DNA from 4 places in the Pseudarthrobacter defluvii genome. Region 1 is predicted to be linked to each of the others. Evidence: predicted binding sites of a transcription regulator. Region 1 holds the regulator's gene; each other region holds the start of a gene.
What was found. The regulator LexA, encoded in region 1, represses DNA repair genes until DNA is damaged. The targets are predictions, from matches to a motif close to TCGAACANNTGTTCGA.
Positions count from the first base shown of each region.

Region 1 (7,575 bases):
CAGGGCTTTGCCCACAATGGCGCCTTCCACGCCCAACGGGACCAGCGAGCGGAGGACCTTGAGGTCGTCCAGGCTGGAAATTCCGCCCGACGCCACCACCGGCTTGCCTGTCTTCTCCACCATCTGGCGCAGGAGTTCAACGTTCGGTCCCTGCAGCGTGCCGTCCTTGGTTACGTCGGTCACCACGTAGCGGGCGCAGCCGGCCTCTTCCAGGCGGCCCAGGACGTCCCACAGGTCTCCGCCCTCCTTGGTCCATCCGCGGCCGGCAAGGGTGGTGCCACGGACGTCGAGTCCGACGGCGATTTTGTCGCCGAAGCGGTCGATGGCCCGGGCGGTCCACTCGGGATTCTCCAGGGCTGCGGTGCCCAGGTTGACCCGGGCAACTCCCAGGTCAAGCGCCGCTTCGAGGGTCTCATCGTCGCGGAGCCCGCCGGAGAGCTCCACCTTGATGTCCAGCCGGCCCACCACCTCGCGGAGCAGGTCCGCGTTGGATCCCCGCCCGAAAGCGGCGTCCAGGTCCACCAGGTGCACCCACTCGGCGCCCTGCTGCTGCCAGTTCAAAGCTGCTTCGAGCGGGGTGCCGTAGCTGGTCTCGCTGCCGGCCTCGCCCTGGACCAGCCGCACGGCCTGGCCGTTAACGACGTCGACGGCGGGCAGCAGTTCAAGTACCGGCAGGTCATGTGCGGTGGTCATACTCATCCTCGGTGTTGGTCCTGGGGCTCAGGGCGATTGGCTGGAATTAAGGCGGTGTCGGGGCGTGCCGTTGCGAATGTGCCGGGCGGGCTGCCCACAGCCAACCTGGCCACCGTCCGGTGGCGGGTCACCCGGCCGGCAGCGTGAGCAGGTAGGCGGCGAGCAGCGACATGGCCGCCAGGACATAGAAGGCTACCTGGGTCCACAGTGGCTTGCGCTGCTGACGGAAGGAGATGCCGCCGCCAATCAGGATGCCGGCGAGCCCCGTCAGCAGTACGGACCACATCTAGGCGCCACTGCCGGTGTCGGTTGATGCGCCGGGTCCGGGGTCGCCGCCGGCCGGCTTGCGCAGCCCTTCCACCCAGTTGCGCAGGAGACGCGCGCCGGCGTCTCCTGATTTTTCAGGGTGGAACTGGGTGGCGCAGAGGGGGCCATTTTCCACGGCCGCAATGAACGGGGCGCCGTGCTCGGACCAGGTAACCATCGGCGGAGCCATCCGCGGCTGGATGACGTCGAAGTTCCATTCCTGCACGCCGTACGAGTGCACGAAGTAGAAGCGCTCGTTTTCGACGCCGGCAAAGAGTTTGGAACCTTCAGGAACCTTGACGGTGTTCCAGCCCATGTGCGGGACAACTTCCGCGGGAAGGGCTTCCACCTTTCCGGGCCATTCCCCGATGCCTTCGGCTTCGGTGCCATGCTCCACGCCGGCCTCGAACAGGACCTGGAGGCCCACGCAAATGCCCAGCACGGGGCGGCCACCGGCAACGCGCCTGCCGATGAGCCGGATGCCGTCCACGGCCTTGAGTTCGCGCATCACGGTCTCGAAAGCGCCGACGCCGGGCACCACCAGTCCGTCCGCGTTCAGGACGTCCTCCGGCTTGGAGCTCAGGATCACCTCCGCGCCGGCACGTTCCAGTGCGCGCACGGCTGACCGCACGTTCCCGGAACCGTAGTCCAGCACGGTGACGGTCGGCTTACCCTCGGGTGAAGGCAGCTTGCGTGATGCGGAGGGGTCGATGATGGCCCCGTCTTTGAGAACCTGGCCGCTCACAGCGCGCCCTTGGTGGACGGGATGCCCTCAACGCGGGGATCCGGTTCGACGGCGGCGCGCAGGGCACGGGCGAAGGCTTTGAACTGTGCCTCGACGATGTGGTGCGGGTCCCGGCCGGCCAACACGTTCATGTGCAGGCAGATGCCGGCGTGCAGCGTGATGGCTTCGAAGACGTGGCGGGTCAGGGAGCCAGTGAAGTGGCCGCCGATCAGGTGGTACTCCTGGCCCGCCGGCTCGCCGCCGTGGACCAGGTAAGGGCGCCCGGATACATCGACCACTGCGTTGGCAAGCGCTTCGTCCAGCGGCACGGTGGCCTCGCCAAAACGGCGGATTCCCGCTTTGTTGCCCAGGGCAGTGCGCAGGACCTCGCCGAAGGTAATGGCAACGTCCTCCACGGTGTGGTGGACGTCGATGTGCGTGTCACCGGTGGCCTTGACCGTCATGTCGATCAGGGAGTGCTTGCACAGGGCGGTCAGCATGTGGTCGTAGAACGGCACTGAGGTATCGATGTCCGACACCCCGGTTCCGTCGAGGTTGATCTCCACGAGTACGGAGGACTCGCTGGTGGCACGCTCCATGCGGGCGGTCCGGGCCGCGGCCGTATTCGATCCGATTGGACTCATGGTGAAGGGATCCTTAGTGGGAGAAGAAGTGGTTCAAGGCGTCCAGCGCCGCACTACAAGTCTAGGCGGGAAGCGCGGCGTGGCCCGCAAGGATGCGTTCCAGGGACGTGAGGAAGGCTGTGGTCTCCGCCTCAGTGCCTGCGGTGACCCGAAGATGACCGGGAATTCCGACGTCGCGGATCAGGACACCGGCGTCCAGCAGTTCCTGCCAGACCTGGTGGGGGTTTTCCAGGCCGCCGAAGAACACGTAGTTGGAGTCGGAGGCCGCGGGCGTCAGGCCCATCCGGGTCAGTTCCGCCACGATCCGGTCCCGCTGGGCCTTGATGTCCTGGACATCCGCCATCAGCGCCTCGCGGTGTTCGAGGGCGGCAAGCGCGGTGGCCTGCGTGATGGCTGAGAGGTGGTAGGGCAGGCGCACCAGCCGCAGGGCGTCGGTGACTTCCGGCGCGGCAGCCATGTAGCCAAGGCGGGCGCCTGCCAGGGCGAACGCCTTGCTCATGGTGCGGGACACGATGAGCCGCTCCCGGCCGGGAAGCAGGGTCAGCGCGCTGGGCGTGCCGTCGTGCGCGAACTCATGGTAGGCCTCGTCCACGATGACAATGGCCTGGCTGTCCTCCCCGGCCTCGTAGACAGCCTCCACGACATCCAGGCCGAGCCCGGTCCCGGTGGGATTGTTGGGCGAGCAGAGGAACACGATGTTCGGTTGCAGTTCCTTGACCTGGCGCGCGGCTGACTCTGCGCTCAGGTCGTATCCTTCGGCGCGCTCTCCGGTGATGTACTGCGTGTCGGTCCCGCTGGCCAGCAGGGGGTACATGGAGTACGTGGGAGGGAAGCCCAAGGCTGTGCGTCCGGGGCCGCCGAAGGCCTGGAGGATCTGCTGCAGGACCTCGTTGGAGCCGTTGGCTGCCCATAGGTTGGTCTCGTCGAGGCCATGCCCGAGGTACTCCGCCAGGGCTTTCCGAAGTTCGGTGAACTCCCGGTCCGGGTAGCGGTTCAGGCCTGCGGCCGCTTCAGTTACGGCGGCGCTGATGGCTGCCCGCACGTCGGCGGGGACACCATGGGTGTTTTCATTGACGTTCAGAAGGATGGGGACGTCCAGTTGGGGCGCCCCGTAAGGGGTGAGCCCGCGAAGGTTGCTGCGAAGGGGAAGCCGGTTCAGACGCTCTAGCTGGTCGTTCACCTGAACAGTTTAGTTGCCGCGGCAACGACCGGAAAATGTGACGGGTCTTGTTCGCCCTCGGCGTGTGCCTCGACAGCCTGGCGCCGGGCGGAGAGCGAGCTTCAGTGTGTTGGGACGAACAGCTGCTGCCCCGGCAGGACGGATCCGGCGCTGAGGTTGTTGAGCTGAACGATATCCGCGACCACGTCGCGGGCATCGCGGTCCGGATCAACCGCACCGGCGATGGTCCACAGCGACTGGCCCGGCTGCACCGTTACGGTGACCGTGGGTGTCACCGCCAGGTCCGCCGCGGAGTCGGAGGCCTTGGCCGGCGAGTTGAAGAACCCCGACAGCGACAGCAGGAGAACCGCGAGGAGTACCAGCGGAACTCCGATCAGGACGATCCGTCCCCGCCGGGTGAGCCGAAGGGGCGCGGGTGAAGCTGAAACCTGGTGACGAGATGAAGCTGACATGAACTGAGCCCTCCTGGACCTGCCGTGCTGCCCGGGTGTCCACCCGCGGCTGCCCCGACCATTCAGACCGCGGTCCGGAACTTCCTCCGGCCACGTTTTCGAATAGGGCATGCGCTGGTTAGAACACATGTTCGACCTTTGCTTGTTAAGTTTTAGCACTTATCAACGAACAATGTCGAGACTCGCTAGAACAAATGTTTGAAAAAGCAATGCGGCTGGCCTAGCTTTGAAACCAAAGAACAACCACCCCTGAAGTTGAACAGCAGGGTCTGACAATGACAGTGGGAGTCCTTCCGGCGGTGCATGCAGACCAGCACCGGGGTGGAAGATCCGGCGGCAAGCGAAAGGCATTGGCGAATATGGCAGCAGCAGCCGCCGGGGGCAGGACCGCCCCGCAAAGCAAGAGGACTGCCAAGGGCCTGACCCCCCGGCAAAAGAAGATTCTCGAAACCATCCAGCGCTCGGTCAATGAGAACGGGTATCCGCCCTCCATGCGCGAAATCGGCGATACCGTGGGGCTGGCAAGCCTGTCCAGCGTGACGCACCAGCTCTCCCAGCTGGAGAAACTGGGTTACCTGCGCCGCGATCCCAAACGGCCGCGCGCCATGGAAGTGCTGATGCCCCTCACGCTGGACGGCGGTTCCGGCAAGGCAGCAGGCAACTCTCCTGCACCGCAGCCAGCCGGTGCGGGTGCATCGGTCACCGAACTGCCCACCGCGCTCGATACCGCAATGGTTCCGCTTGTGGGCCGGATTGCTGCCGGCGGTCCCATCCTGGCCGAACAGCTGGTCGAGGATGTCATGCCGCTCCCCCGCCAGCTCGTGGGCCAGGGCGAACTCTTCATGCTGCGGGTGGCCGGCGATTCCATGGTGGACGCCGCCATTTGCGACGGCGACTGGGTGGTGGTCCGGCGCCAGGCCGACGCCGCCAACGGGGATATCGTTGCTGCGCTGCTCGACGACGAAGCAACGGTCAAAACTTTCCGCCAGCGCGACGGCCACACCTGGCTGCTCCCCCAGAACACACAGTACGAACCCATCCTGGGCGACCACGCCACCATCATGGGCAAAGTCGTCTCGGTCCTGCGTTCGCTCTAGCGCGTTGCCCCCGGCGCGTACTGGCCGGCCCAAACCCACATCCGAAAAGTGCCTTAATCTGCCCCAGGTCCGCCCCTGTTTTACCGCGGCGGGCCTGGGGCACTTCCGGGTCTATCGGAGCGCGTCCGCGCCCAGCCTGGTGAGGGCTGCCAGCGCCTTGCTGCGGTCAGTGGTGGCCCAGAACGGAGGCAGGGCGCCCCGCAGGAATCCGGCGTAGCGCTCGGTAGCCAGCCGCGAGTCGAGTACGGCCACCACACCTTTGTCTCCCGTTGACCTGATCAGCCGCCCGGCACCCTGGGCCAGCCGGATCGCGGCGTGGGTGGCTGAAACGGACATGAAACCATTGCCGCCCGCCTGCGCCACGGCACGCGACCGCGCCGTCATCAGCGGATCGTCGGGTCGCGGGAACGGGATCCGGTCAATCACCACCAGCCGGCAGGAACCGCCCGGGACGTCGACTCCCTGCCACAGGGACATGGTTCCGAAAAGGCAGGTGTCCGGTTCATCGGCGAACTGCTTAACCAGGGCAGTCATGGTCGATTCCCCTTGGCAGAGGACGGTCATGTCCAGCTTGGGCCGGAGGGCGTCGGCAGCTTCCTCGGCCGCGCGGCGTGAGGAGAACAGGCACAGGGCTCCCCCGCCGGACGCCTTGATCAGTGCTTCCAGTTCCTCCAGCGCCTCCGGGGACACGCCGCGGCCGGGCTTGGGCAGGTGTCCGGCGACGTAGAGGATGCCCTGCTTGGGGTAGTCGAAGGGTGAGCCGACGTCCACGCCGGTCCAGCTGGGAGCGCCGTCGCCGAGAAGGCCCAGCCCTCCTGCAGCGGGTTCGAAAGCGGAACCGATGGCCAAGGTGGCGGAAGTCAGCACCACCGTATGGTCGGCAAAGAGCCCTTCCCGCAGCCGCCCGGCGACGGACAGCGGGGCAATGTTGATCAGCACCGGTGCATTCTCATCCGGCTGCGAGTAGCCCTGGCCGGGGTCGAAGGTGCTGGCGCGGGAGAACCACACCACTTCCCGGTTCTCCCGGGCGGCTACCAGACGCTCGCATAGTTCCAGGATGAGCATGAGGCGGGACCTGGCCAGCTGCCGGCCGCCGTCGGCCGTGGTGTTGCTGTCCCCCTTGGAATCGGACAGTGCAGCCCGGCAGGCCTCACGCAGCTGGTCCACACAGTCCAGCTGTTCATCGTTCAGGCCATTGGGAAGCAAGCCATTCGGTGCGCCGGCGAGGGCCAGCTCAAGGTTGGCGGCGGCGGCGTTGAGGGCATCAACGGTGATGGCGGTGTGTTTCCGTGCACCGGCAGCGGCGGCGTGCACCATCGCGACGGACAGTTGCCCCGACACGGCTCCGGTGACCCGGTCCTGGAGTTCGTGCGCTTCGTCCACCACCACGACGTCGTATTCAGGCAGGACGGCAAGTCCTTCGAAGGCGCTGACGGCGAGCATGGCGTGGTTGGTCACCACGACGTCCGCTTCGGCAGCGTCCTGCCGGGCGAGTTCGCTGAAGCACTCTGCAGCCATGGGGCATTTCTGGGCGCCCAGGCACTCCATGGACGTTACGGAGACCTGCCGCCAGGCGCGGTCGGTCACGCCCGGGAGCAATTCGTCCCGGTCCCCTGTAGCCGTTTTCTCCGCCCACTCGCGGAGCCGGACCACTTCCTTCCCAAGCTGCGAGGAGGGTCCGCCCACGGACGCAGCAAAGTGCGGCACGCTGGTGTCCTCGCCAAGCGAGAAGAGCTGCCCTTCGGAGGGCTCCTCGGAGGGAAAACCGCCTTCGAGCTTGTGGCGGCAGACGTAGTTGGAACGGCCTTTGACCAAGGCGACCTTGACCGGACGTTCCAGTGCCGGGGTGATGTTCTTCAGGAGCCGGGGCAGGTCCCTGCCCACGATCTGGGTCTGCAGGGCAAGCGTGGCCGTGGAGACCAGCGCAGGCTTGTTGCTTTCCAGGGCATGGGCGATCAGCGGCACGAGGTAGGCAAGCGATTTGCCGGTGCCGGTGCCCGCCTGGACCAGCAGGTGGTTGCCCGTTTCGATGGCGCGGGCCACCTGCAGGGCCATTTCGTGCTGTCCAGTGCGGCTTTGTCCACCCATGCCTGCGACGGCCCGGTCGAGCAGTTCGATGACGAACTGCTCGCCGGCCGTCTGCGCGGCTTCGTCCGCCGCGGTGTCAGTCATTGACGGTGAAGGGTTCCAGTTCGGACGCCAGGCCCTCCCGGACCATGACGGCAGCCCTGGTGCCGGCCTCCACGTGGTCCATGCTGAGGATCTCGGCGTCGGACTCGTGAAGCTTGCTGATCAGGTCGCCGCGGTCGTACGGGATGAGCAGCTGCATCTTCACCGACGGCCGGGGAATGGATTCGCTGATGACTTTCAGCAGTTCCGGGATCCCTTCGCCCGTGCGGGCTGAGACCACCACATGGCGCGGTTCGCGCTGCCTCAGCCGCTCCACCACGAAGGGGTCGGCGGCGTCAGCCTTGTTCAG
Region 1 covers NZ_CP066362.1:1,535,957-1,543,531, reverse strand. Annotated here, with positions in the region: gene priA (bifunctional 1-(5-phosphoribosyl)-5-((5-phosphoribosylamino)methylideneamino)imidazole-4-carboxamide isomerase/phosphoribosylanthranilate isomerase PriA) at 1-693, opposite strand, end outside; gene JCQ34_RS07110 (hypothetical protein) at 821-979, opposite strand; gene hisH (imidazole glycerol phosphate synthase subunit HisH) at 980-1,744, opposite strand; gene hisB (imidazoleglycerol-phosphate dehydratase HisB) at 1,741-2,367, opposite strand; gene JCQ34_RS07095 (histidinol-phosphate transaminase) at 2,429-3,547, opposite strand; gene JCQ34_RS07090 (LysM peptidoglycan-binding domain-containing protein) at 3,649-3,999, opposite strand; gene lexA (transcriptional repressor LexA) at 4,359-5,096, shown strand; gene JCQ34_RS07080 (ATP-dependent DNA helicase) at 5,208-7,268, opposite strand; gene hflX (GTPase HflX) at 7,261-7,575, opposite strand, start outside.

Region 2 (7,575 bases), 1.4 Mb from region 1:
TACCTGCTCGAGACCCGGCAGAGCGATGCCAATACGGTCGAGACGTTGGAAACGGCCAGGGAGATGCGCCTTACGCCGCCCGCCCTGCCGCCACAGTTCGCTGAGCAGTTAGACGCCATCCGCAGCATGTCCCGGATCAGCGCCCTGCTCGAGAACAAGATGCTGATGACCGCTTTCCAGCCCATCTATGGGCTCGAAGGAAAAACCGTGGTGGGCGCGGAGGCGCTCTCCCGCTTCGTCAGCGACGACGGTGCCGCCGCTGAATTGTGGTTCGCCGAGGCAGCCGCCGTGGGCTTGGGGGCAAACCTTGAGTTTTCCGCGCTCGGGTCCGCTGCTGCGGCGGCGCGAAACCTGCCGGAAAACCTTTACGTTTCGTTGAACATTTCGCCCACTTCCTGCATGGACCCGCGGCTGCCGGAACTGTTCGACCACATCGAGCTTCCCATCGACCGGGTGGTGCTCGAATTGACCGCGGATATCCCGGAAGAGGAATACCTGCAGTTCATTTCCGCGATTAATCCGCTGCGTGAAAAGGGGCTCCGGGTCGCGGTCGACGACACCCACAGCGGCGCGGGGGCGCTCAGCCGCATGATCCATCTGCGGCCCGATTTCCTCAAGGTGGGCCGCAATGTCATCGCCGATGTGGACAAGGACGGGCTGCAGCACGCCCTCGCGTCCTGCCTGGTGGACTTCACCGCCCAGATCGGCGTGACCCTGGTGGCGGAAGGCATCGAGACCGTGGGCGAACTGAAGGCCCTCAGCGAACTTGGCATCAGCGCCGGCCAAGGCTACCTGTTGGGCCGGCCGTCCGTCCGGCCTGAGGACTGGGCCAAATGGAACACGCGCCTGGACATGGACGGCCTGGAGCGCCACCTGGCCGGCCCCAGCAAGCCGCGGAAAAGCCAGGGCAAGGCGACCTCCTAACGCTGGCCGTGGGCCAGCTGCCGGCAGACCGCAGGCCCGCCGGCAGCTGGACACCAGGCACTATTCGGAGTGGCCCTGGTCCCTGCTCATCTGGTCCTCGGCGGGCGGCGTCTCTCCGGGAGGTACTCCCCCGCCTGGTTCCAGGCCGGTGACATTGCCCTCTGCGGGGTCGGGGTTCGGCGAGCCGCCGGACTCTTTGCTGCGCTGCTCAGCGAGGTGGGGCTGGGCGGCGCCAACATCGTCCTTCCCTGGACGGTCGGGGTTCGCGGGGTCATTTTCCGGATGGTAAGTGCTCATGCTGCCTTTCCTTCCTCTCCGGCTGCGGTTCAATTCCCCAGCACTGGACTAATTGTAAGCATGCTGATAATTCTGGAGGAGAAGGGCCGGTACGCCGCTGGGGCGCCGGCACGCGATGTCGGAAGGAGCAGTCAGATGGGAATTGGCGACAGCATCGGCAAGGCAGCGGAGAACGCCATGGAGGACCTGGCCGGGACATCCAAGCCGACGGAAAAGACGGATGTTCCGAACCCGGCAGACCCCAATGACGACGTTGAAGTGCACTCGTCCCTAAGCGAAGGGTCAAACGCGATGGAGGCGGAGAAGCAGAAGGCCCCCGGCCTCAAAACAGGGGCAGCGCCGGCTCCGGTGTCCAACAGCCCGCTGGGCGGGGACGTCGACGGGACGGACAACGACAGGGCACACAGCGACATGGCACGGCACGACCGGAAGCAGAACGAGGAGATGGACGACGGCGGCCTGGCCGGCGATGCGACGGCGCCCACCGAAACGGACCGCGGCTAGTCCCTCGACAGGTTCAGTAAGCCGGGCGGGGTTCAGCCGGTCGGGTCGTTGGTCCCCGGCGCATCCCGCCACTGGCCGCGGGCCCGCAGCACGTCGCGGAGCAGGTCCGCCCGGTCCGTGACAATCCCGTCCACGCCAAGGTGGAGGAGCCGGCGCATTTCGGCCTCTTCATTGATGGTCCATACGTGCACCACCAGGTTCAGTTGATGGGCGCGCCGGATGAAGCCGGCAGTGACTACAGGTATCCGCCCATACCGGACGGGTACCTGTAGTGCGTGCACGTCACGGAGGACCCGGCCCATGAGCCGCCGGAACACCGGGCGTGGCAGTACCGGGCCCAGCAGCGTGAAGAGGGCGTTCGAGGCCACTCCGGCGGACGAAGCCACCGGTTGGCTGAGCAGCTTCAGTACCGCCCGCCGCCGGCGGTCCGAAAAACTGGTGACCAGCACCCGGTGGTGCACCTGGTTCCGCTCGATGGCGGCCGCGGTGCTGCGGACCGAGCCCCAGTCCTTGACGTCCAGGTTGAGCCGGGCACCGGGAAGCTCGGCGACCAATTCGTCGAAGGTGGGAATGGGCACGCGGCCGTTGATCCGGGCCTTTGCCACCTCCGCCGCGGGCAGTTCCGCCACCCGGCCGTTGCCGTCCGTCACCCGGTCCAGGGTTTCGTCGTGGAACAGCAGCAGCACGCCGTCGGACGTTGTGTGGACGTCCGTTTCAAGGTAGCGGAAGCCAAGTTCGACGCCGGCGCGGAACGCGGCCATCGAGTTTTCCAGCCCATCGGCGGAGAACCCGCGGTGGGCCATGGCGATGGGCAGCTGCCGCCCGGCGTCGTCCGGGTGCTCGAAGAAGGGCAGGGTCACACTGCGAGCGTACCCGAGGCGCGAGGCCTTCAGTCAGCGCTGCTGCAGTTCAGTCGGTGCACGGAAGGATGTCCACGCCGTCGCTGCAATGCAGCAGGGTGCGCCCGCGGCCGCCGTCGAGGTGGACCCAAACCGCCGTGTGGTCCGGCGTGATGGTGTCCACCACGCCGCTTGACTCAAAGCCGGGTGAAAAGAGGACCCGGACGCGGTCGCCTTGGCGCAGCTGCTTCCAGTGCGGGGCCGGTGTTGCTGCGCGGAGCGGCCCATCGGCTGCGTGCTGCTTGGTGCTTCTTGCCATCGTTACCCCCTTTGAGCCGGCGGAGGTGCCTGCTCTCCACGCTTCACGCTACGGCGGGAAGGTAAACGCCAGGTGAGCGCAGGCTGGGAAAACGGTGCCGCCGGAGCCGGCAGGGTAGTTTCAGGAAAACTGGACGCCCAGGGAAGCGAGCCGGGCCTCCAAAACCTGGGCCACGCCGTCGTCGTCAAAATGCGGCGCCTGCTGCCCTGCCGCGCGGATGGCCTCCGGGTGGCCGCTGGCCATCGCATAGCCGTGTCCGGCCCAGCGGAGCATCTCGATATCGTTGGGCATGTCCCCGAAAGCCACCACGTCGGCCGCCTCAATGCCCAGGGCGGACGCATACTCTGCCAGGGTGACAGCCTTGTTGACGCCGGGAAGGGACAGTTCCAGCATCGCGACGCCGGGCGAGGAGTGGGTGGCGGCGGCCAGGTGCCCGACGGCGGGAGCCACCTCGGCGAGGAAGTCGTCAGGCGTGCCGTCGCGGACGATGGCGAGGAATTTCACCACGGAGTCGTCGCGGGTGAGCGTGTCCTTCAGCGGCGCGGGGGTGAATTCGGCGAGCAACTCGCTGGATTCGTTCTCGATGAAGCCCGGTTCCAGGTGGAAGCCGGTGAGCGTCTCCGCGGCGAACAGCGCCGCCGGGCGAAGTTCTTTGATAATGCTCCGCACTTCCATGACGGTGTTGATGGCCAGGGCGCGGGCAGAGACCAAGCGGTCCGCCTCGAGATCCCACACCACCGCGCCGTTGGAGCAGATCACGCGACCAGTGTGGCCCAGCTGCTCTTCGAGGGGGTGCAGCCACCGGGGTGGGCGGCCGGTGACAAAGACGAGTTCGACGCCGGCGTCCCGGCAGGCGTGGAAGGCGCGGACGGTGCGGGGGCTGATTTTGCCGTCGTGCCCGAGGATCGTTCCGTCGATATCGCTTGCTACCAGCCGCATCCTGCAAGTCTACGTGGGCGTTGGGCAGCTGGCGTTCGCTGGAAGGCGGCAGGCCGCCGTCGTACCTGCTGGGGAAGAACTCCCGCGCCTGCTGGACGCGGATCTGCCCTTTCCATCAGCGGATGATCGCAGCCGATTCCACGGAATATAGCCGGGCGTAATTCAGGCACATGCTCAGCCCTTCATCGGCGGGTACCCGGTTGCCGGTGAGGACTAACGGGTCGCCAGCGGTAATCCGGGGGCCGGCGGGCAGGACGAGTGTCCCGCCGCTGAGGCTGGTTCCTGCGGGGAAGATCAGCGTGTAATCGTCCCCGCCCTCCGCCTGCAGGATGACGCACCCTGCCCCGTCCCTGTCCAGCGTGCCTTTGAGCTCCGCCGCAGGTCCGGGAGCGGATGCCTGGCCGGTATTGACCACCGCCTTCAGTCCGCCCGTTCCCTGCAGCACAGTGGCGGTAAGCGCTGGGGAGGCTGGCACCAGCCGGAAGGCGTAGCGGCCGTTGGCGCCGTCCGCAGGGCTCATGAGGAACTCCACTCCCAGGATGGAAAGCGTCACCTGGGCTTTGAAGACGGCACCGTCGCAGGGGACCTGGACGGGCACGAGGACCTCGCCGCCGGCCTGGGTGGCGAGCGACAGCTCCGTCTCCGTTGGACCCTGGCAGGTGAAGTGAACGTCGTAATGGCCGGGTTTTGCCGCCGCAAAGCCGTAACTGACTGTGGTGCTTGACATGGTGGCCCCGGCGAACTGGCCTGGCAGCTCGAGCTGTAGCTGCCGGCGCGACCATTCCTGCATGGCCTGCACCTCTGCCGGGCGCGGATCCTCCGCGTGGCCGGTGGCCACCTCCTGAGGTGCCGTTGCCGCCGTGGCTGACGGCTTCGCCGGTTGCCCCTCCGGCGGCCCGCTGTACTCGCAGCCCGTGAGCGCGGCGAGCATCACTGCCGGAACGAACCAAAACCTCAAGAACCGCATCGTTTCCCCCCCAGAGCCGACGGTGCTCCCAGCCTAGCCCCTCGGCGCCCCAGCCTTGAGGAGTGTCCGTTGTCAGCCTCCGGGGCTACACTGAAACTATCGAACATATTTTCGAATAAAGGTGTGTTGTGGGCGTTGTTATCGGTCCCCGCGTGATAGATGCGGGTGCCTCGTTGTTCTCGGTGCTGATCTCGCCGGTGGCGGTGGCGGCCGGGTTTCCGTCGCCCGCACAGGACTACTTCGACGGCAGGATCGACCTGAATGCGCACCTGATCAAGGACATCACCAGCACCTTCGTGGTCCGGGTGACCGGGGACTCCATGGAGGGAGCGGGCATCAGCGACGGTGACGAACTGATCGTGAACCGCGCCCTGGAACCCAGGGACGGATCCGTGGTGATCGCGGTGCTGGACGGGGAACTGACGGTCAAGCGCCTCCGCATCACCCGCACCGGAGTGGTGCTCCAGGCGGAGAACCCCAAGTACCAGGACATCCACGTCCCCGCCCTGTCCGAGCTGACCATCTGGGGTGTTGCAACCAGGTGCCTGCACCATGTCTGAGCTGCGCAAGGGGTGAGAATTGCCGTGGCCAAGCCTGCCGTCATGCCGCAGATGCCGCAGATCGCGCACGTGGACGTCAACTGTTTTTATGCCTCAGCCGAGCGCGCGTTCGACCCCTCCCTTGAAGGGCGCCCGCTGGTGGTGCTGTCCAACAACGACGGCTGCGCGGTAACCCGTTCCCCCGAGGCGAAAGCCCTGGGCATAAACACCGGTGAACCCTGGTTCAAGCTCGCGCCGCGGGCCAAGGAATGGGGCCTGGTGGCAAAGTCCAGCAACTACGAGCTGTATGGGGACATCAGCGCCCGTGTGATGGAGCTGTTGGGCAGGTACTCGGCCTGGCTGGAGGTTTACAGCATCGACGAGGCGTTCCTGGGCGTCAAGGGCGCCCCGGATGAGCTGCTGTCCCTTGGCCGGAGGATAAAAGAGGCAGTCCGGCGGAACGTGGGGGTTCCCGTTTGTGTGGGCATTGCGCCCACCAAGACCCTGGCAAAACTCTGCAATAAATGGGCCAAGAACAATCCCGCTTTTGGCGGGGTCTGCCTGTGGGAGTCGGTTCCGGCTGACGTGCGGGAGGGTTTGATGGGCCGTTTGCCGGTGGATGAGGTCTGGGGCATCGCCGGGCGGCTCAGCAAGCGGTTGAACGTTTTGGGGATTTTCACCGTCCTGGACCTGATCCGGGCGGATCCCGTGATGATCCGGGACAAATTCTCCGTGGTGCTGATGCGCACCGTCCTGGAACTGCGCGGCACACCGTGCATCCCCATGGAGGAGGAACGGATTGGACGCGACCAGTTGATCTTCTCCCGCTCCTTCGCCACGCCTGTAGCCACTGCCGCCGGCCTCCGTGAGGTCCTCAGCATCTACGGTCAGCAGGCGAGTGCCAGGCTCTCAAAGCACGGGCTGCAGGCGAAGGTCCTGACGGCGTTCGCTGCCACTTCCCCATTCAGGGTCAACGAACAGGCTTATCCCTCTGTGTGCGTCTCGTTGCCCATGCCCACGGCGGATCCGCTGCTGCTCACCAAGGCCGCGCACGCCCTGTTGCCCCACATCCGCGAAGGGCTGAAGTATGCCAAGGCGGGTCTTATGCTCACAGACCTGCGGCCTACGGGAAACCAGCCGCCGCTGGAGCCGTTCGAAAACCGGCATGAGGAACGCGGCATCGGGCCCCTGCTTGAGGACGTGGGCCGTCGCTTCGGGCGGGGCTCCATCGGGTTGGGGCATGCGGGCATCAGGTCCGGATTGGACTGGACCATGAAACGGGACATGCGCTCGCCCCGGTACACCACGCACTGGGACGAACTCCCCCTGGTCAAAGCGGCCTGAAACGGAGCAGGTCCCGCCGCCGGCGCATTGCCGGCGGCGGGACCTCGTTACTGCCTGGGCGGTTTTGTCTGGACGTTTCCTGCCTAGACGCGCCGCCGGGCCGTGACGAAGTGGAAGATCAGGACGACTACTGCGACGACCAAAAGAATGTGGATAAGGCCGCCACCGATGTTTGCGAGCAGTCCGAGAAGCCACAGAACGGCGATGATAATGGCGATCCAAAGCAACATGAGAGTCTCCTTGACTAGTTTTTCAAAATCCCCATGCCGGGCACGTACCCACCAAAACGGCAGGTGAATCAACGCAGGTCAATCAGGAAAAGCCGTTGCTGACCGCAGTCGCTGCCGGGGCCTGCTGTATTGGCCCCGAATCAAGACGTCCCGCGTCGAATTTTGACGCCCCGCTACGCCGCATTGAGGGTTCGCGTCGCCCCGTGAACGCCTGCTACGGCAGTGATTGTGGGGCCGCTGGGTGCTCCGTAACCTCGTCTCAGCATCCGCCCCAGCAAAGGACTTCACCATGGCAAACTCGCAGGACAACAGTCCCCGGAACCAGCAAGGTTCCACCCGGATCGTCGCCGGCCAGGCGGCCGAGCCCAAGCGCCAGCTTGGGCTGAAGATCGGCATCGCGGCCGCCGCCCTGGCGCTCATCGGCGGCGGTGCCGCGGTCGCCTCCGCCGTCAACAACGCCGCCCCGGTCGCATCACAGGAGACTGCTCCTTCCGGCAACCCCGCTGCGGAGCTGAAGCTCGGCTACTTCGGCAACGTCACGCACGCGCCTGCCCTGGTGGGCGTCAGCAAGGGCTTCATCGCCGATGAACTCGGCAGCACCAAACTCAGCACCCAGGTCTTCAACGCCGGCCCTGCAGCCATCGAGGCGCTGAATGCCGGCGCCATCGACGCC
Region 2 covers NZ_CP066362.1:137,970-145,544, reverse strand. Annotated here, with positions in the region: gene JCQ34_RS00725 (EAL domain-containing protein) at 1-924, shown strand, start outside; gene JCQ34_RS00720 (DUF6480 family protein) at 985-1,221, opposite strand; gene JCQ34_RS00715 (hypothetical protein) at 1,357-1,725, shown strand; gene JCQ34_RS00710 (glycerophosphodiester phosphodiesterase) at 1,758-2,585, opposite strand; gene JCQ34_RS00705 (hypothetical protein) at 2,635-2,883, opposite strand; gene JCQ34_RS00700 (HAD family hydrolase) at 3,004-3,822, opposite strand; gene JCQ34_RS00695 (hypothetical protein) at 3,938-4,780, opposite strand; gene JCQ34_RS00690 (LexA family protein) at 4,918-5,349, shown strand; gene JCQ34_RS00685 (Y-family DNA polymerase) at 5,392-6,672, shown strand; gene JCQ34_RS00680 (lmo0937 family membrane protein) at 6,756-6,902, opposite strand; gene JCQ34_RS00675 (ABC transporter substrate-binding protein) at 7,192-7,575, shown strand, end outside.
Region 2: JCQ34_RS00690 (LexA family protein) is a predicted target of LexA. The motif match lies at 4,889-4,904, and genes of this name have one in related genera.

Region 3 (7,575 bases), 1.7 Mb from region 1:
TGTTCGCCAGCAAGTACGGGCGCGGGGTGACCGTGGCACGGGAAACGATCCTGCTCTCCACCGCGGCTGCCGCACCGGTGCTGGTGCTGATCGTTTGGCTGCTGGCCGCCTGAAACCGGGCGCGCCGCCCTACCCGCGGGGCGCCGGCCGGGCAAGAATGGGCACATGGAACTTCCCGTGATGCCGCCCGTCCCGCCCATGCTCGCCAAGGCCGTCAGCGGCATCGACGGCATTCCAGGCAGCGGGAACCTCAGCTATGAGCCCAAGTGGGACGGCTTCCGGTCCATCATCTTCCGTGACGGCGATGACCTGGAGATCGGCAGTCGCAACGAAAAACCCATGACCCGCTACTTCCCGGAACTCGTTGCCGCGCTCAAGGAAAACCTGCCGCCGCGCTGCGTGGTGGACGGCGAGATCATCCTGGTGGGGGCGTCCGGGGACCGGCTGGACTTCGACACGCTGCAGCAGCGCATCCACCCTGCCGCCAGCCGGGTGAAGATGCTGGCGGAACAGACCCCGGCAAGCTTCGTGGCCTTCGACCTCCTGGCCCGTGACGATGACGACTACACCGGCAGGCCTTTCAGCGAGCGTCGTGCCGCGCTGGAGAAGGCGCTCGCGGCCAGCAAGGCACCCGTCCACCTGACGGCCGCCACCACGGACAAGGACACCGCCGCTCAGTGGTTCGAGCAGTTCGAGGGTGCCGGGCTGGACGGCATCGTGGCCAAGCGGCTGGACGGCCGGTACGAGCCCGACAAGCGGGTGATGTTCAAGGTCAAGCATGAGCGCACCGCTGACTGCGTGGTGGCCGGATACCGGCTGCACAAGAGCGGGCCGGACGCCATCGGTTCCCTGCTGCTGGGCCTGTACAAGGACGACGGCGGCCTGGCCAGCGTGGGCGTGATCGGCGCCTTCCCCATGAAGAAGAGGCAGGAATTGTTCGAACAGCTTCAGCCGTTGGTCACCGACTTCGAAGGCCACCCGTGGGCCTGGGGCAAGCAGGAAGAAGGCGAGCGGACCCCGCGGAACGCCGAAGGCAGCAGGTGGAGCGCCGGGAAGGACCTGTCCTTCGTGCCGCTCCGGCCCGAACTGGTGGTGGAGGTCCGCTACGACCACATGGAGGGCGAACGCTTCCGCCACACGGCCCAGTTCAACCGCTGGCGCCCGGACCGGGACCCGGAATCCTGCACCTATGAGCAGCTCGAGGAGCCGGTGAACTTCGACTTGGCCTCGGTGCTGGAGACCGGACGGGGGTAGCGGCCGCTGCCGGGACTGGCCCAGTTTTAACGGGGGAGAGCCCGCCATTTGGGGGAATGGCGGGCTCTCCGGCCTGAAAACTGGGCCAGTCTGTGCGCGGCGGCGCTCCTACTTCAGGCCGAGCTGCTTGGTGGGGGTCCGGAAGGACTCCTTGGCGGTCAGCGCCGACACCGCGGCGACGGCGCAGATGATGGCGGTGAAGATCGAGATCTGCACCCAGCCGCCGGGCTTGATGCCGCCCATGGCGGCCACGATCGCCGGGGCGAACCCTGCCATCAGGAAGCCCAGCTGGGTGCCGATGGCCAGGCCGGAGAAGCGGACCTTCGTGCTGAACATTTCCGCGTAGAAGGACGGCCACACCGCGTTGGCGGCTGCGTAGCCGCCGGAGAAGTAGCCGATGGCGGCCAGGAACATCAGCGGGACGCTGCCGGACTCCAGGCTGAGCAGGAACACGGGGGTCAGGATCGCGCTGGCAAGTGCACCGTAGATGAAGACCGGCTTGCGGCCGATCTTGTCCGCGAGCATTCCGAAGAGCGGCTGGGTGCCCAGAGCCACGATGTTGGCAGCCACCACCAGCCAGAGGGTGGTGGTGCCGTCAACGCCGGCCACCGTCTTGGCGTAGCTGATGGCCAGGGTGCCGAACACGGTGGAGACGGCGGCGATGAAGGCGCAGCAGATCACGCGGAGGACGTCGCGCCAGTGGCCCTTGAGCAGGTCGGCAACCGGGAGCTTGGCGATTTGCGCGGTCTTGCGGGCCTCTTCGAACGCGGGCGGCTCGTGGAGGGTGCGGCGGATGAGGAACGCCACCACAACCACGGCGGCGCTGAGCCAGAACGGGATGCGCCACCCGATGCCGAACTTGATTTCATCCGGCAGGGCCAGGACGGGAATGAACACCAGGGCCGCGAGGATCTGCCCGCCCTGGGTTCCGGTGAGGGTCCAGGAGGTGAAAAAGGAACGGCGGTTGTCCGGGGCGTGCTCCAGGGTCATGGAGGAAGCGCCGGCCTGCTCGCCGGCGGCGGAGAGGCCCTGGCACAGCCGGGCCAGCACCAGCAGGGCCGGAGCCCACCAGCCAACGGTGCGGAAGTCCGGGAGGCAGCCAATGACAAAGGTGGACGCACCCATGAGCACCAGGGTGAACATCAGGACCTTCTGGCGGCCTACCCGGTCACCGAAGTGGCCCAGGATGATGGCGCCGACGGGGCGTGCCACGTAGGCGAACCCGAAGGTGGCGAAGGACATGATGGCGGCGTTGGCATCGGCACTGGGGAAGAAGACCGTGGGGAAAATCAGGGCGGCGGCGGAGCCAAAGATAAAGAAGTCGTAGTACTCGACGGCGCTGCCGAGGAAGCTGGCGAGGGCGGCCTTCCGGGGCGTCCCGGCCTGCGTGAGGGCACCTGCCCCTGCGGACGGAAGTGTCTTGCTCATGGTGTTCCTTTGGTGTGACGACATTGTCGCGGATGGATCTGGGGGGTCGCAGCCGCCGCTGCCTTGGTGCGGGCGGGGCGCGATGCGGCTGGAGTCCGGAAAAGACCCGGCATAAATAGCCACATGGTGGGAGCTACTTGTGCGATACAGAAACTATGACTGTGAGGGCTGTCACCTGTCAAGAAAAATAATCACTATCTAGAAGTAGCTCTCACATTGTGGCAACATTGAGCTATGAGTGTGAACCAAACCACAGCGGCCAATGAAGAATCCGCTGTCGCAGCCCCCATCGCGGAACCCGTGAACGCCATGCCTCCGGAGGGGAAGGTCGGCGCGCGTCCTGCCGACCGCACGGACATGGTGGGCAAGGCCCTTGGCCTGCTTGTCCTGCTGGGTGACGAACCGCGCGGCGCCACCGCCGCGGACATATCCCGCCGGGCGGAACTTCCCTTCAGCACCACCTACCGCCTGCTCGGCTCCCTGACCCGTGACGGCTTCGTTGACTATGAGCCGGATGGACGCCGCTACCACCTGGGCCTGCGGATCTTCCAGCTGGGCCAGCGGGTCTCCAACCACCACGGCTTCGCCGGGACGGCCATGCCCATCCTCCGCCGGGTCACCGAGCGGACCGGCGAGGCCACCATCCTTAGCGTCCGCGACGGCCTGCACCACCTGACCGTCAGCAAGGTGGACGGGCCGCAGACCTTCCGCGTCACCAGCGACCCCGGCCACCTCGGCTCACTCTCCACCACCGCGGTGGGCAAGGCCCTGGTGGCATTTGCGGAGGACGCGGAACGCGAAAAGCTGCTGGCCGAGCTCCCGCTGGAGGCGCTCACCGGGAAGTCCATCACCGACCGCGACGCCTTCAGGGCTGAAATCGAGCAAGTTCGCGGGCAGGGCTACGCCGTCATGGACGAGGAAAACGAAGCCGGAATGCGCGCAGTGGCCGTACCGCTGCTCAACGACCAGGGGCACGCCTTCGCCTCGTTGGCAACTGCCGTGCCGGTCTTCCGCCTGGGCTTGGACGAGCTGATCGCCCACGTGCCCCTGCTGCAGGAAGCCGCCGCCGAGTTGGCCGCGCGGCTGCCGCAGCGGTAGCAGGACCCGAGATAAGGGCCTGCCCCAAAATCACACTTGTTCGCATCTAGAACATGAGTGCGATAAGTGAACATTTGATGTACCGTAATCCCTATCACCCGCAGCGCGGCAAAGTTCCGCCGCTGCCAGGTGCTGTACCAAAGGAGCTGCACGCATGAGCAATCGAACTGAGTCCTACCTGGTGGGACTGGTCGGTGATGGCGTGATGCCGTCGCTCACGCCGCCCATGCACGAGCGGGAAGGTGACGTGCAGGGCCTGCGCTACCTGTACCGCCCCATCGACCTGCTGGAACTGGGGCTAACCGCCGAATCAGTGGGCAGCATCCTGAACTGTGCCCGCACCCTGGGCTTCAATGGCCTGAACATTACCCATCCCTGCAAGCAGCTGGTCCTGCAGCACCTGGACGAAACAAGCCCCGACGCCCGCCGGCTGGGCGCCGTCAACACGGTGGTTATCCGCGACGGCCGCTTCATCGGCCACAACACGGATTTTTCCGGCTTCGCTGCAGCCCTGGCGTCCGGCCTGCCCGGTGCGAAACTGGACCGCGTGGTGCAGCTGGGTGCCGGCGGCGCAGGATCCGCCGTCGCCTACGCCCTGCTCACCGCCGGCGTGCGCACGCTGGACCTCGTGGACATGGACCCCGCCCGAGCCGCCGCCAGGGCTGCCGAGCTGCAGGGCTTTTTCCCGGACAGCACCATCACGGCACGCACGACGGCGGAGCTGCCGCAGCTGATGCGCCTGGCCGACGGCCTGGTGCACTGCACCCCCGTAGGCATGGCGGCGCATCCCGGCGTCCCGCTGGACCTGGACCTGCTGGAGTCCCGGCACTGGGTGGCGGACATCGTCTACCGCCCCATCGACACCGAACTGGTCCGCGGCGCCCGCGCCAAGGGCTGCGAGGTGCTGGACGGCGGCCGGATGGCCGTGGGCCAGGCCGCCGACGCCTTCCGGATCTTCACCGGGCTCGAGGCAGACCCGGCGCGCATGCGCAGCCACTTCCTGGAGCTCGTGGCCGCCGAGGAGGTGGCCGCCTGATGCGCACCGGAATCGCCACGGTTTGCCTCTCCGGCACCCTGAAGGAAAAGATGCAGGCCTGCGCCATCGCCGGCTTCGACGGCATCGAGATCTTCGAACAGGACCTGGTCACCTCCCCGCTCAGCCCCGAGGACGTGCGGAAGACGGCAGCCGACCTGGGGCTTGGCCTGGACCTGTACCAGCCGTTCCGGGACTTCGACGGCGTCACGCCGGACCTGCTGAAGGCCAACCTGCGCCGCGCAGAGGCCAAGTTCAAGCTTATGGCCCGCCTTGGCATGGACACCATCCTGGTGTGCTCCAACGTTGCCACCGCCACAATTGACGATGACGCTGTCCGGGCCGAACAGCTGGCACAGCTTGCCAGTCTGGCCGGGGACCACGGCGTCAAGGTGGCCTATGAAGCCCTGGCGTGGGGCAAATACGTCAACGACTACGAGCACGCCTACCGGCTGGTGGAGATGGTGGACCACCCCAACCTGGGAACCTGCCTGGACTCCTTCCACATCCTGAGCCGGGACTGGGACACTGCGCCCATCGAGGACATCAACGCGGACAAGATCTTCTTTGTCCAGGTGGCGGACGCCCCAAAGCTCTCCATGGACGTCCTGTCATGGAGCCGCCACTACCGGGTGTTCCCCGGTGAGGGCCAGTTCGAGCTGGCCAAGTTCATGGGCCACGTGGTCCGCGCCGGCTACACCGGACCCGTGTCGCTGGAGGTCTTCAACGACGTCTTCCGCCAGTCGGACGTCGAGCGCACCGCGGTGGATGCCATGCGGTCCCTGATCTGGCTGGAGGAGCAAAGCGCAAAATGGCTGAGCACCTCCGCCGCAGACGCGCCGGGCAACGGAGGCGCCCTCCGTCGTCGTTATCCCATGGAGCTGGCCACGCTGCCCAAGGTGAACGAGCCCGCAGGCTTCAACTTCGCCGAGGTGAAGGCGGACGACACCGCGCAGCTGGAGAAGCTCCTGGGCCAGCTGGGCTTCGCGTTCGAGGGCAGGCACCGGACCAAGGATGTCCAGCTGTGGACCATGGGCCAGGCCCGGGTGATCATCAACGAACAGGCCGCGCAGCACGCCGAGCCGGCCATTGCCGCGTTGGGGTTCGACGTCGATTCCCCCGTGATTGCGTCCGCCCGGGCCCAGCAGCTCAAGGCCCCCGTAGTGGCCCGCAAGGTGCAGGCGGACGAGGAAGTATTCCAAGGCATCTCAGCGCCGGACTCCACTGAGATCTTCCTGTGCCAGGGCAGCCCCGACGGCACGGCGGCATGGACGCATGAGTTCGGCGAAGGGCTGGAACACCCCTCCGCGGGCGCCAGCGCGGTCATTGACCACGTCAACCTCGCACAGCCGTGGCAGCACTTCGACGAGGCAGTCCTCTTCTACACCAGTGCCCTGGCCCTGGAACCCCAGCCCTTTGCCGAGGTGCCCAGCCCCAGCGGCCTGGTGCGCTCGCAGGTCATGCAGACCTCCGACGGCGCGGTGCGGCTGGTGCTGAACCTCGCCCCCATCCAGCAGGCACGGAACGAGGCCCGCAAGACCTACCAGGAGCACATCGCCTTCGCTGTGGACGATCTCGTGGCGACTGCCCGCGCCGCGCGGGACCGCGGCCTGGAATTCCTGCAGATCCCCGCCAACTACTACGAGGACCTGGACGCCCGGTTTGATCTTGAGCCGGAATTCCTGGCCACCCTGCAGGAGCTCAACCTGCTCTTCGACCGGGACGCGGACGGGGAATTCCTGCACTTCTACACCGCCACCGTGGGCAGCGTGTTCTTCGAAATGGTGGAACGCCGCGGCAACTACGACGGCTACGGCGCGCCGAACGCCCCGGTGCGGCACGCGGTCCAGTACGACTCGCTGCACCGCAGCACCTGGACCCGCACCCCCTAAACCACAAGCCAAGCAACCCGAACAGATCAGAAAGGAGCCAGCCGTGTCGGAAAACATCACCGAGGAGCTGGAGTCGGAGGAACTCGTGCCCCCGGCCGAACCAAAGGCTGCCCACCAGCTGGACAAGGCCGTCGAGTCGCAGGCGGATCTCAGTGCAGAGATCACCGCCATCGGCGAGGCCTACCAGCGGGCCCTCAAGGACGGTGCCGGGCAGGAAATCCAGCCGCGACTGGACTACCCGCCCTACCGCAGCAGCATTTTGCGCCATCCCACCAAGAGCCTGCAACACGCGGACCCGGAAACCATTGAGCTGTTCTCGCCGGCGTTCGGGCACCAGGACGTGCACGCGTTGGAGTCGGATCTGACCATCCAGCACAACGGGGAGCCGCTGGGTGAGCGGATCATCGTGTCCGGCAAGGTCCTGGACGGCGACGGCCGCCCGGTGGCGGGCCAGCTCGTGGAAATCTGGCAGGCCAACTCGTCCGGCCGCTACATCCACAAGCGGGACCAGCACCCCGCCCCGATCGACCCCAACTTCACGGGCATCGGCCGCTGTATCACCGGCGCGGACGGCTCCTACCGCTTCATCACCATCAAGCCCGGCGCCTACCCGTGGAAGAACCACCTGAATGCCTGGCGGCCGGCGCACATCCACTTCTCGCTGTTCGGCAGCGAGTTCACCCAGCGGATCATCACCCAGATGTACTTCCCGGGTGACCAGCTTTTCCCGCTGGATCCGATCTACCAGACCATCGTGGACCAGGACGCCCGCGACCGCCTCGTGGCCACCTACGACCACAGCCTTACCGAACCGGAGTGGGCCCTGGGGTACAACTGGGACATCGTCCTGACCGGCCCCAAGCGCACTTG
Region 3 covers NZ_CP066362.1:4,099,891-4,107,465, reverse strand. Annotated here, with positions in the region: gene JCQ34_RS19080 (AEC family transporter) at 1-113, shown strand, start outside; gene JCQ34_RS19075 (ATP-dependent DNA ligase) at 166-1,254, shown strand; gene JCQ34_RS19070 (MFS transporter) at 1,363-2,682, opposite strand; gene JCQ34_RS19065 (IclR family transcriptional regulator) at 2,917-3,780, shown strand; gene JCQ34_RS19060 (shikimate dehydrogenase) at 3,935-4,816, shown strand; gene JCQ34_RS19055 (bifunctional sugar phosphate isomerase/epimerase/4-hydroxyphenylpyruvate dioxygenase family protein) at 4,816-6,705, shown strand; gene pcaH (protocatechuate 3,4-dioxygenase subunit beta) at 6,749-7,575, shown strand, end outside.
Region 3: JCQ34_RS19060 (shikimate dehydrogenase) is a predicted target of LexA. The motif match lies at 3,828-3,843, and genes of this name have one in related genera.

Region 4 (7,575 bases), 690 kb from region 1:
CGGGGGTGTACCCCCTCACCTTCGCGTGGCGCCGGAAGTATTCCTCCACCTGCGCTTCCCCCGCCTCGTTGCTCAACGCCCTGCGGAACTCGTCGGCCTTGGCCAGCCCGCAACCGGTCATGATGTCGAGGGTTTTCAGGATCTGTTCGTGGAAGACCGTGACCCCATGGGTTTCCTGCAGCACGGGTTTGAGGTCCGGGTGCGGATAAACCTCAGGGGCAAATCCGTGGCGGTGTTCCAGGAAGGGCCGCACCATGTCCGATTTCATCGGCCCGGGGCGGAACAGGGAAATATCGATGATGAGGTCGTTGAATTCCCGGGGCGCCATCTTTCCGATCAGTTCCCGTTGCCCGGGGGATTCAATCTGAAAGCAACCCAGGGTGTGCGTGCTCCTGATCAGTTCATAGGTTGGTTCATCGTCAAGGGGGACGGCGTTGAGGTCGATCCGGCCGTCCCCGGCAATGTAGTCCGGGCCGGTGCCATCGGGTCCCAGTGGGTGCCTGCCCGCTGCCACCACGTCCTTTTTGGTGGGGTGGATGCGTATTATCTCCCGGACGGCGAAAGCCATTGCGCTTTGCATGCGGACACCCAGGACATCGAGTTTGAGCATGCCCATGGGGTCCATGTCGTGTTTATCGAACTGGCTCATGGGCAGGCCAAGCCCGCTTGGCTGGACCGGGGTGCGGTCCAGGAGCGTGGCATCACCCAGGATCACGCCGCAGGGGTGCATGGAGATGTGGCGGGGGAGCCGGTCCAGGCGTTCAGTCAGATCCACCAGCAGGTCCAGCTGCTGGTTGCCATCGGCATCGCGCTGTTCAACCCTGCCGGCAAACTCCCGGAGCTCGGGCTTTTCCTGCAACGCCTCCCGGAACTTCCGGGCCGAAAACCGCCACAGCTGCTTGGCGATCTCCCCCACCTCGCCGTCGTCCATACCCAGCGCCAGCCCGGCGTCGCGCACTGCCCCCCGCGCCCGGTATCCGTTCTGCATGCTCATCAGGGTGACCCGCTCTGACCCGAACCGCTCGAAGATCCGCCGGTAGACGTTGTGGCGTTCAGCGCTTTCGACGTCGATGTCGATGTCCGGAAGGGTGGCGCGGTCGTTGGAAAGGAACCGTTCGAAAATGAGGTCGTGCTGGAGGGGGTTCACATGGCTGACGTCAATCAGGTAGTTGACCAGGCTGGAGGCCCCCGATCCCCTGGCAGCCGCCCTGACCCCCATGTCCTGGATCATCCGGGACACCTCCGCCACCGTGAGGAAGTAGGAGGAAAATCCGAGGTTGTTGATGATGCCCAGTTCATGGTCAAGCCGAAACAGCATGTCCTTCTCTGCCTTGCCGCTGACACCGGGGAACCGCCTGCCGATTCCCGCATGGCAGCGCTGGATGAGTTCGGCGTGCGGATCCTGGTTGATGCCAATGACTGACGCCTCAGGGACAACTGGCTGTTTCCAGCCCATATCGGTGGTGGGGTCGATCCGGCAAAGATCGGCGAGCGCCTCGGTCTGGGCCATCAGCTGCTTGAGGTCCGCGGCACCATAACCTGCAGCGGAAATGATCTCCTTCCCCAGGGCCAGCATCTGCTCCCCGGTTTTAAGCCATCCCTGTCCGGTTGGCTGCAGCAGCGGCTCTCCTGCCAGTTCCGGTAGGGACTTCAAGGTCCTGGCAGAGTCCAGGACGTCGGCAGTTGGGGCTCCATCGGCAGCGCAGTAGCGGACGGCATTGGTGAGGATGGCAGGTACATGGTGCTCCTCGGCGAGCCTGAGCATGCGGACGGCATGGGCCGTGCTGAACGAGGTACCCGGTGCGCTGAGCTGGGAGACGATTTCCGCCACCACTGTTCCAGCGGGCATGGCGTCGATCCATTGCTTGAACAGGGTTCGGGGGCGCAGGTACCGCCGCCCACCCATGGCCCTTCCGACGTCTGAGTCAGGTCCGAGCAGGACGGTCAGCACCGGCTTGAGGGTTTGGGGGTCCAGGGTGCGGGAGGCAAGTTCGGCGCGGGTGACTGCCGCGGGGACCGCTCCCCCGGCCTTCCCCGATGTCCTGGCGTGGGCATCGGATACCAGCCTGCAGAGCGCACGGTAACCGGCACCGTTGTTATTGCCCCTGGCCAGCACCACCACCCGGCCGGCTACCTGCGTGCGGTGATCGCCGTCGTCGTCAAAGACTGCCAGGTCCACCCCCACAATGGGATCGATGCCGGCAGCCATGCAGGCCTTGAGGTGCTTGATGGTGCCATACAGGCCATCCCTGTCGGTGCAGGCAAGGGCAGTAGCCCCGTCCGCGGCGGCTGCCATGGCCAGCTCCTCCGGCCAGGAGACGCCGTAGTGGGCGCTGAATGCTGTGGAAACGTGTAGGTGGGTGAAGCTCATGCTGTTCTGTTTCAGGCAGTTCTGGGGCGTAGCGCGTCATGGATCCGCAGCAGCCGCCATCGGCCGCTGGGGATGTGGCGGGACAGGTCAAGGGTGAGGGTTTCTGCACCGGCAGGATCATTGGGACCCCCGGGGCGGGGTGGATTCCGGCTTGGGATCACCTGGATGCGCCAGATTTCGTGGTCCACCACGCCCTGCCCGCTTCCCAATGGAGCCCTGGCGTCCTCCGCCCACCATTGCCGGCGTTCGTACCACCGGACAGGTTCGGCGCAGACCGTGTAGGACCGGCCTGCCCAGGTGAGGGATTCCGGCTGGCCCGCAGCGGAGCACACCACGTCAACGGACTCGCTGAACATGCCCATGGCGCCTCCCCGGACGGTAAACCTGGAATGGTTATTCGAACATGTATTCGAATACTGCCAGTCTACGCCGCGTCTGCAGCAAAACATAGGCGGGGGTGGACGGAGCGTGCGGCAGGGAGCAGGATGTTGGCATGAGTACCGATGACGCACTCCTAAAGCAGGCAAGCATCAAGGCCCAGGACTCCACCATCCTTGCCACGTTCGATATCGACGGCGCCATTCCGGAATCCGGCGCCTACGTGGTGGGGCTGATGGGAGCCTCGCCGGACTATTCATTCCAGCGGCGGCTGTGCATTGAATTCATGAACGGGGAGGCAATCGCCTGCTACTCGTTCAACCGGGACCAGGGGGTCGAGGAGGATTACGACCTGTCCGGGGTGTCCCATTCGGACAACAGCATTACCGGGAGCTTTCCCCTTTCAGCGCTGGATGGGCTGGGAAAGGGGCACGTCATCTCTGCCTTCAGCGAGGCGGACGGACGGGAGTTCCAGCACGGAGTGCCGGTGGAGGAGGCCCTGTAGCCACCTCCACCAACACTTTAAAGTTCAGCTGTTTTCTTTGTGGATCCGCAGTTCAAGTTCAATGAACGCGGAGATCATGGCCCGGTACGTTGACTCCACGATGTCCGGGTCGATGTCCTTTTTCTCCGCAGCGGAACGGACATGCTCAATGATGCGCTCCACCCGTCCGGGGGCGCGCACCTCGGCGTCATCCCCCTTGAGGGTTCCGGCAATCCTGATCAGCCGTTCGCGGCGGGCAATGAGGGTGACAATCTGCTCATCCACCTCGTCAACGGCAATCCGGACGGCCGCGAGCTGTTCCTTGTCGGCCCGGGCATCCCTGTCGTTTCCTTGAATTGTCGCCATCGTCTGACAGTATCGAAGCATGGAGCCCAGAGTCGACTTTATCTCCCTCGGTGTCCGCAACGTTGCGGATTCGCGCGCCTTCTACATTGACGGCCTTGGCTGGCCGGTCCACCGGGAGGCGGCCGGGGAGGTGCTGTTCATCCAGGTGAACCACGGCCTGGTGCTCTCCCTCTGGGACGCACGCCAGATGCAGGCCGAAGCAGGCACGAATCCGCCGTCCGGTGTCCCCTGCATCACCCTCAGCCATAACGTGGAAAGTCCGGCGGACGTGGACAGGATCATGGAGGAGGCAGCGGCTGCGGGCGCTGCCATCATCGCCGAACCGGTCACCCAGCCCTGGGGCGGCTACACGGGGTACTTCGCCGACCCCGACGGCTTCCGCTGGGAGGTGGCCTACAACCCCACCTGGGCAGTGGACGACGGCGGTACGGTCACCGTGTGAAGGCAGGGCGCCTTGAGCGGGGCTGCTAGAACAGCGCCTCCACCGGGCGGATCAGCTCGGGACCGTTGTTGCGCACATTGCCCACTTCCTTTCCCACGGAATCAACCTGCCAGTCGGCGGCGGCATCCTTGACCCTTGACCGCACCAGGTCCACGAGGCCGGCTGCGTCATCGGCGTGGGGGTCCAGCCAGGCTTCCATGGTGGCCTTGTCCATGGGCAGGGGCACCCTGTCGTGCAGTTCCGTCAGCTTCCCAAAGATGGTGGACTCCGTCCCCGGCGGAGGCGTGTCCGCGGTGAGGATGGATGTGGACAGCAGCCACCGCCCGGGCTCCGCCTCGGGCAGGGACGGGTCCTTCCACCATTCATAGAGGCCGGCGAAAACCAGTCCGTGGTACTGGCCAGGGTGCACGTAATACGGCTGCTTGGACTTCCCGGGGCCCTGCTTCCATTCGTAGTAGCCATCGGCCGGAACTGCACAACGACGTGACTTCGCGGCTTTACGGAACGCCGGTTTCTCCAGCACCGATTCGCTGCGGGCGTTAATCATGCTGGACCCGATTTTCAGGTCCTTCGCCCAGGACGGGACCAGGCCCCAGCGTGCCACGTGCAGTTGCCGTACCTGCCTGAGCCCGGCGTTGTCCTCCTTCAGGCGCTCCAGCACTATGGGGACGGCGTCGGTGGGTGCCACATTCCATGACGGCGGAATGCTCACCTCGTCCTCCAGCTCGGCGTCGAACTCAGCCAGGAGGTCCCCCACGGCACGGGCCATTACGTAGCGTCCACACATGGCACCAGCTTGCCACCGGCCGCCATAAAGTGTCATGCGGCGCCGCCCAGGCACTGCGGCAGCGGGGAATACCGGCGGCCGCGCTACGGTTGAATGTAAGGAAACCTTCCAAGCGACGTATAGGAGCTCCCTGTGGACTTCACTCCCGAATCCGGCACCATCACCATGTTTTCCACCACCTGGTGCGGCTACTGCAACCGGCTGAAGAAGCAGCTCGATGCGCAGGGCATCGGCTACAACGAAATCAACATCGAAGAGGTGGAGGGCACCGCAGAGCTCGTGGAGCAGCTGAACGGCGGCAACCGGACCGTTCCCACCGTCCTCTTCCCGGACGGCACCGCAGCCACCAACCCGTCAGCCGCCGAGGTCAAGAGCCGCCTGGCCGCCTGATAGCCGCGTGCGGCGCTCGCCGCACAATCGTTTGCGGGTCATGCCCCCAGGCTGCTGAACGAGGCAGTTTCCAGGGCGGCGTGGCCCGCATATGTTTCCAGCAGGGCCTGCTCAACAGCTGCCACATCCAGGCCGGGCACCAGGTCATTGGCCGCACCGGCGGTGGCAGGGTCCCAGTCCAGGCCCAGTGCCGCGTAGCTGTCCGTAAGGACCTTGCGGATCGGGGCCGAATCCTCCACCACAATGACGGAGCTGAACAGCCATCCGCCGGAGACCACCCGCTGGGCAGTTCCCACCAGCTTCACGCGCCGTGAGCCGTCCAGCGGGTCGGTGCCGTGCACACTGAACTCACCGGGGCAGTACTCTCCCGGGATCTCGCCCACCGCCGCCTGCACCCCCACGCTTCGCAGCGCCGCAGCAAAAAGTTCGCCAAAGTAGCCGAACCGCGCCTTGGACCCGGCCACGGCATCCGCGTCCGGTTCGATATGGTCCACCACCAACGTGCCCCGGTGGTAAGCGGCAGCGCGTCCCCCCGCCCTGCGGACCAGTGGCTCGAAGCCGTTCTCCCGGCAGGCCCGGGCGGCGGCGTCGAAGCCGGGCAGCCGGGTGTCCCGCTGCCCGAACGCCACGGTGGGAGCGGGCCGGTACAGCCGCAGGGTGGGCCCTATCCCGCCATTCCTGGCCCTGGCCAAAAGCTCGAGGCCAAATTCGAGATCGCGGCCCGCACCAAGGGATACGTCCTGACGCACCACGGTGAGCGGGCGGAGTCCGGTAGCGGTGTTTTGCATTGCGAAGCTCCCTGGGCTTTGGCGTCGACGGTTTCGGTGGCGACAGGTTCGATGGCAGCGGCCGGACAGGCCACACCTAGGGTACGCCCGACGGCGGCACGCGCCTTAACGCCCCCGGCGCCCCACCCACAGTGCGTGCAAAAGCGGCAAGGCCGATGCTGCCATCAGCACATTGCTTAGCACCAGGTCGTCGACGCGGACGATGGCGCCGGCGAGCAGCAGGGCGCCGAAGACCAGGGCGGAGGCTGAGCGGCGCACGGCCCTTTCCAGCCGGGCACCCTGCCGCTCCAGCCGCGGAACGGCTACCTGCAGTGATCCCTCCTCGAGCCGGGTGGCCAGGGCGTCCAGCCGGCGGGGCAGGCGGAAGGCCACGGCGGCGGCGTCGATGGCCTGCCGGGCCACATCCTGCACCACATTGCCGCGCTCGTCCCGCAGCAGCTGAGCTGCGTAGGGTTCCACCGAATCCCACAGGTTGAACCGCTCGTCGAGGGCACTGCACACCCCGGATGTCAGGGACATGGCCCGGATGATCAGCAGGAAGTTTTCCGGCAGCTGGAACGGCAGCGAGCGGACCACGTCGCCGAACTCCACGGCAAAATCGCGGAACTCCCGCGGGTCCACTTCGCGCAGCTCGGCAAAGCCCATGCCGCCGAAGCGGGCAAAAAGCTGTGTCATGGCGCGCTCCAGTCCCGCGCTGTCGGCTGACGGCATCAAAACGCCCACGTCGTTGATGGCCGCCACAAGCCCCTTGCCGTCGCGGGCAGCGGCGGCGATCAGCAGCTTCCGCAGCCCGCTGCGCGTGGAGGCTGTTACCTCGCCCATCATGCCGAAGTCGATGAACGTCAGTTTCCATGCAAGTTCCCCTGCCCCTGGAGGGACGGGCGTCACGAAGATGTTTCCCGGGTGGGGGTCGGCGTGGAAGAAGCCATTGGTGAAGAGCTGGTCGAACATGATGGATGCGAACACCGGCGCTACCTCGGCGGGATCGATGCCGGCGGCACGAAGGGCGCGGACGTCTGTGATCTTGATGGCCGTGACGTCCTCGAGCGTCAACACGCGGCGGGTGGTCCGCTCCCACACCACGCCCGGAACCTCCACGCGGTCATCGCCGGCGAAATCCGCGGCGAATCGCTCTGCGTTGACGGCCTCGTGCAGGTAGTCGATTTCCAGGAGGCTGGTCTGGGCAAATTCCTCCACAAGGGCCGGCATGTCGGCCCTGCGGGACACGAGCCGGATGTGGCTGAGCCAGCCGGCCACCTTGCGGAGCGCGGCGAGGTCGACGTCGACGATGGCTCCAATGCCCGGGCGCTGCACTTTCAGGACCACGGCATCGAGCCCCGTGTCCCCGGCGTCATCGGCATTAAGGCGGGCCCGGTGGGCCTGCCCCAGGGATGCAGCGGCGATGGGCGTTTGGTCCACGGTGGCGAAGACGCCTGCCAGTGGTGTCCCCAGTTCCTGTGCCGCCAGGGCAGAAATGGCCGGGAAGGAGACCGGCGGCACTTCGTCCTGCAGCCCCTCCAGCTCCTTGGTGATCTCCGGTGGAAGGACGTCGAGCCGGGAGGACAGGAA
Region 4 covers NZ_CP066362.1:2,229,753-2,237,327, forward strand. Annotated here, with positions in the region: gene JCQ34_RS10245 (DNA polymerase III subunit alpha) at 1-2,371, opposite strand, end outside; gene JCQ34_RS10250 (DUF6504 family protein) at 2,383-2,733, opposite strand; gene JCQ34_RS10255 (hypothetical protein) at 2,865-3,254, shown strand; gene JCQ34_RS10260 (chorismate mutase) at 3,279-3,599, opposite strand; gene JCQ34_RS10265 (VOC family protein) at 3,619-4,041, shown strand; gene JCQ34_RS10270 (SOS response-associated peptidase) at 4,067-4,828, opposite strand; gene JCQ34_RS10275 (mycoredoxin) at 4,961-5,218, shown strand; gene JCQ34_RS10280 (lipoate--protein ligase family protein) at 5,257-6,006, opposite strand; gene JCQ34_RS10285 (ABC1 kinase family protein) at 6,112-7,575, opposite strand, start outside.
Region 4: JCQ34_RS10250 (DUF6504 family protein) is a predicted target of LexA. The motif match lies at 2,769-2,784, and genes of this name have one in related genera.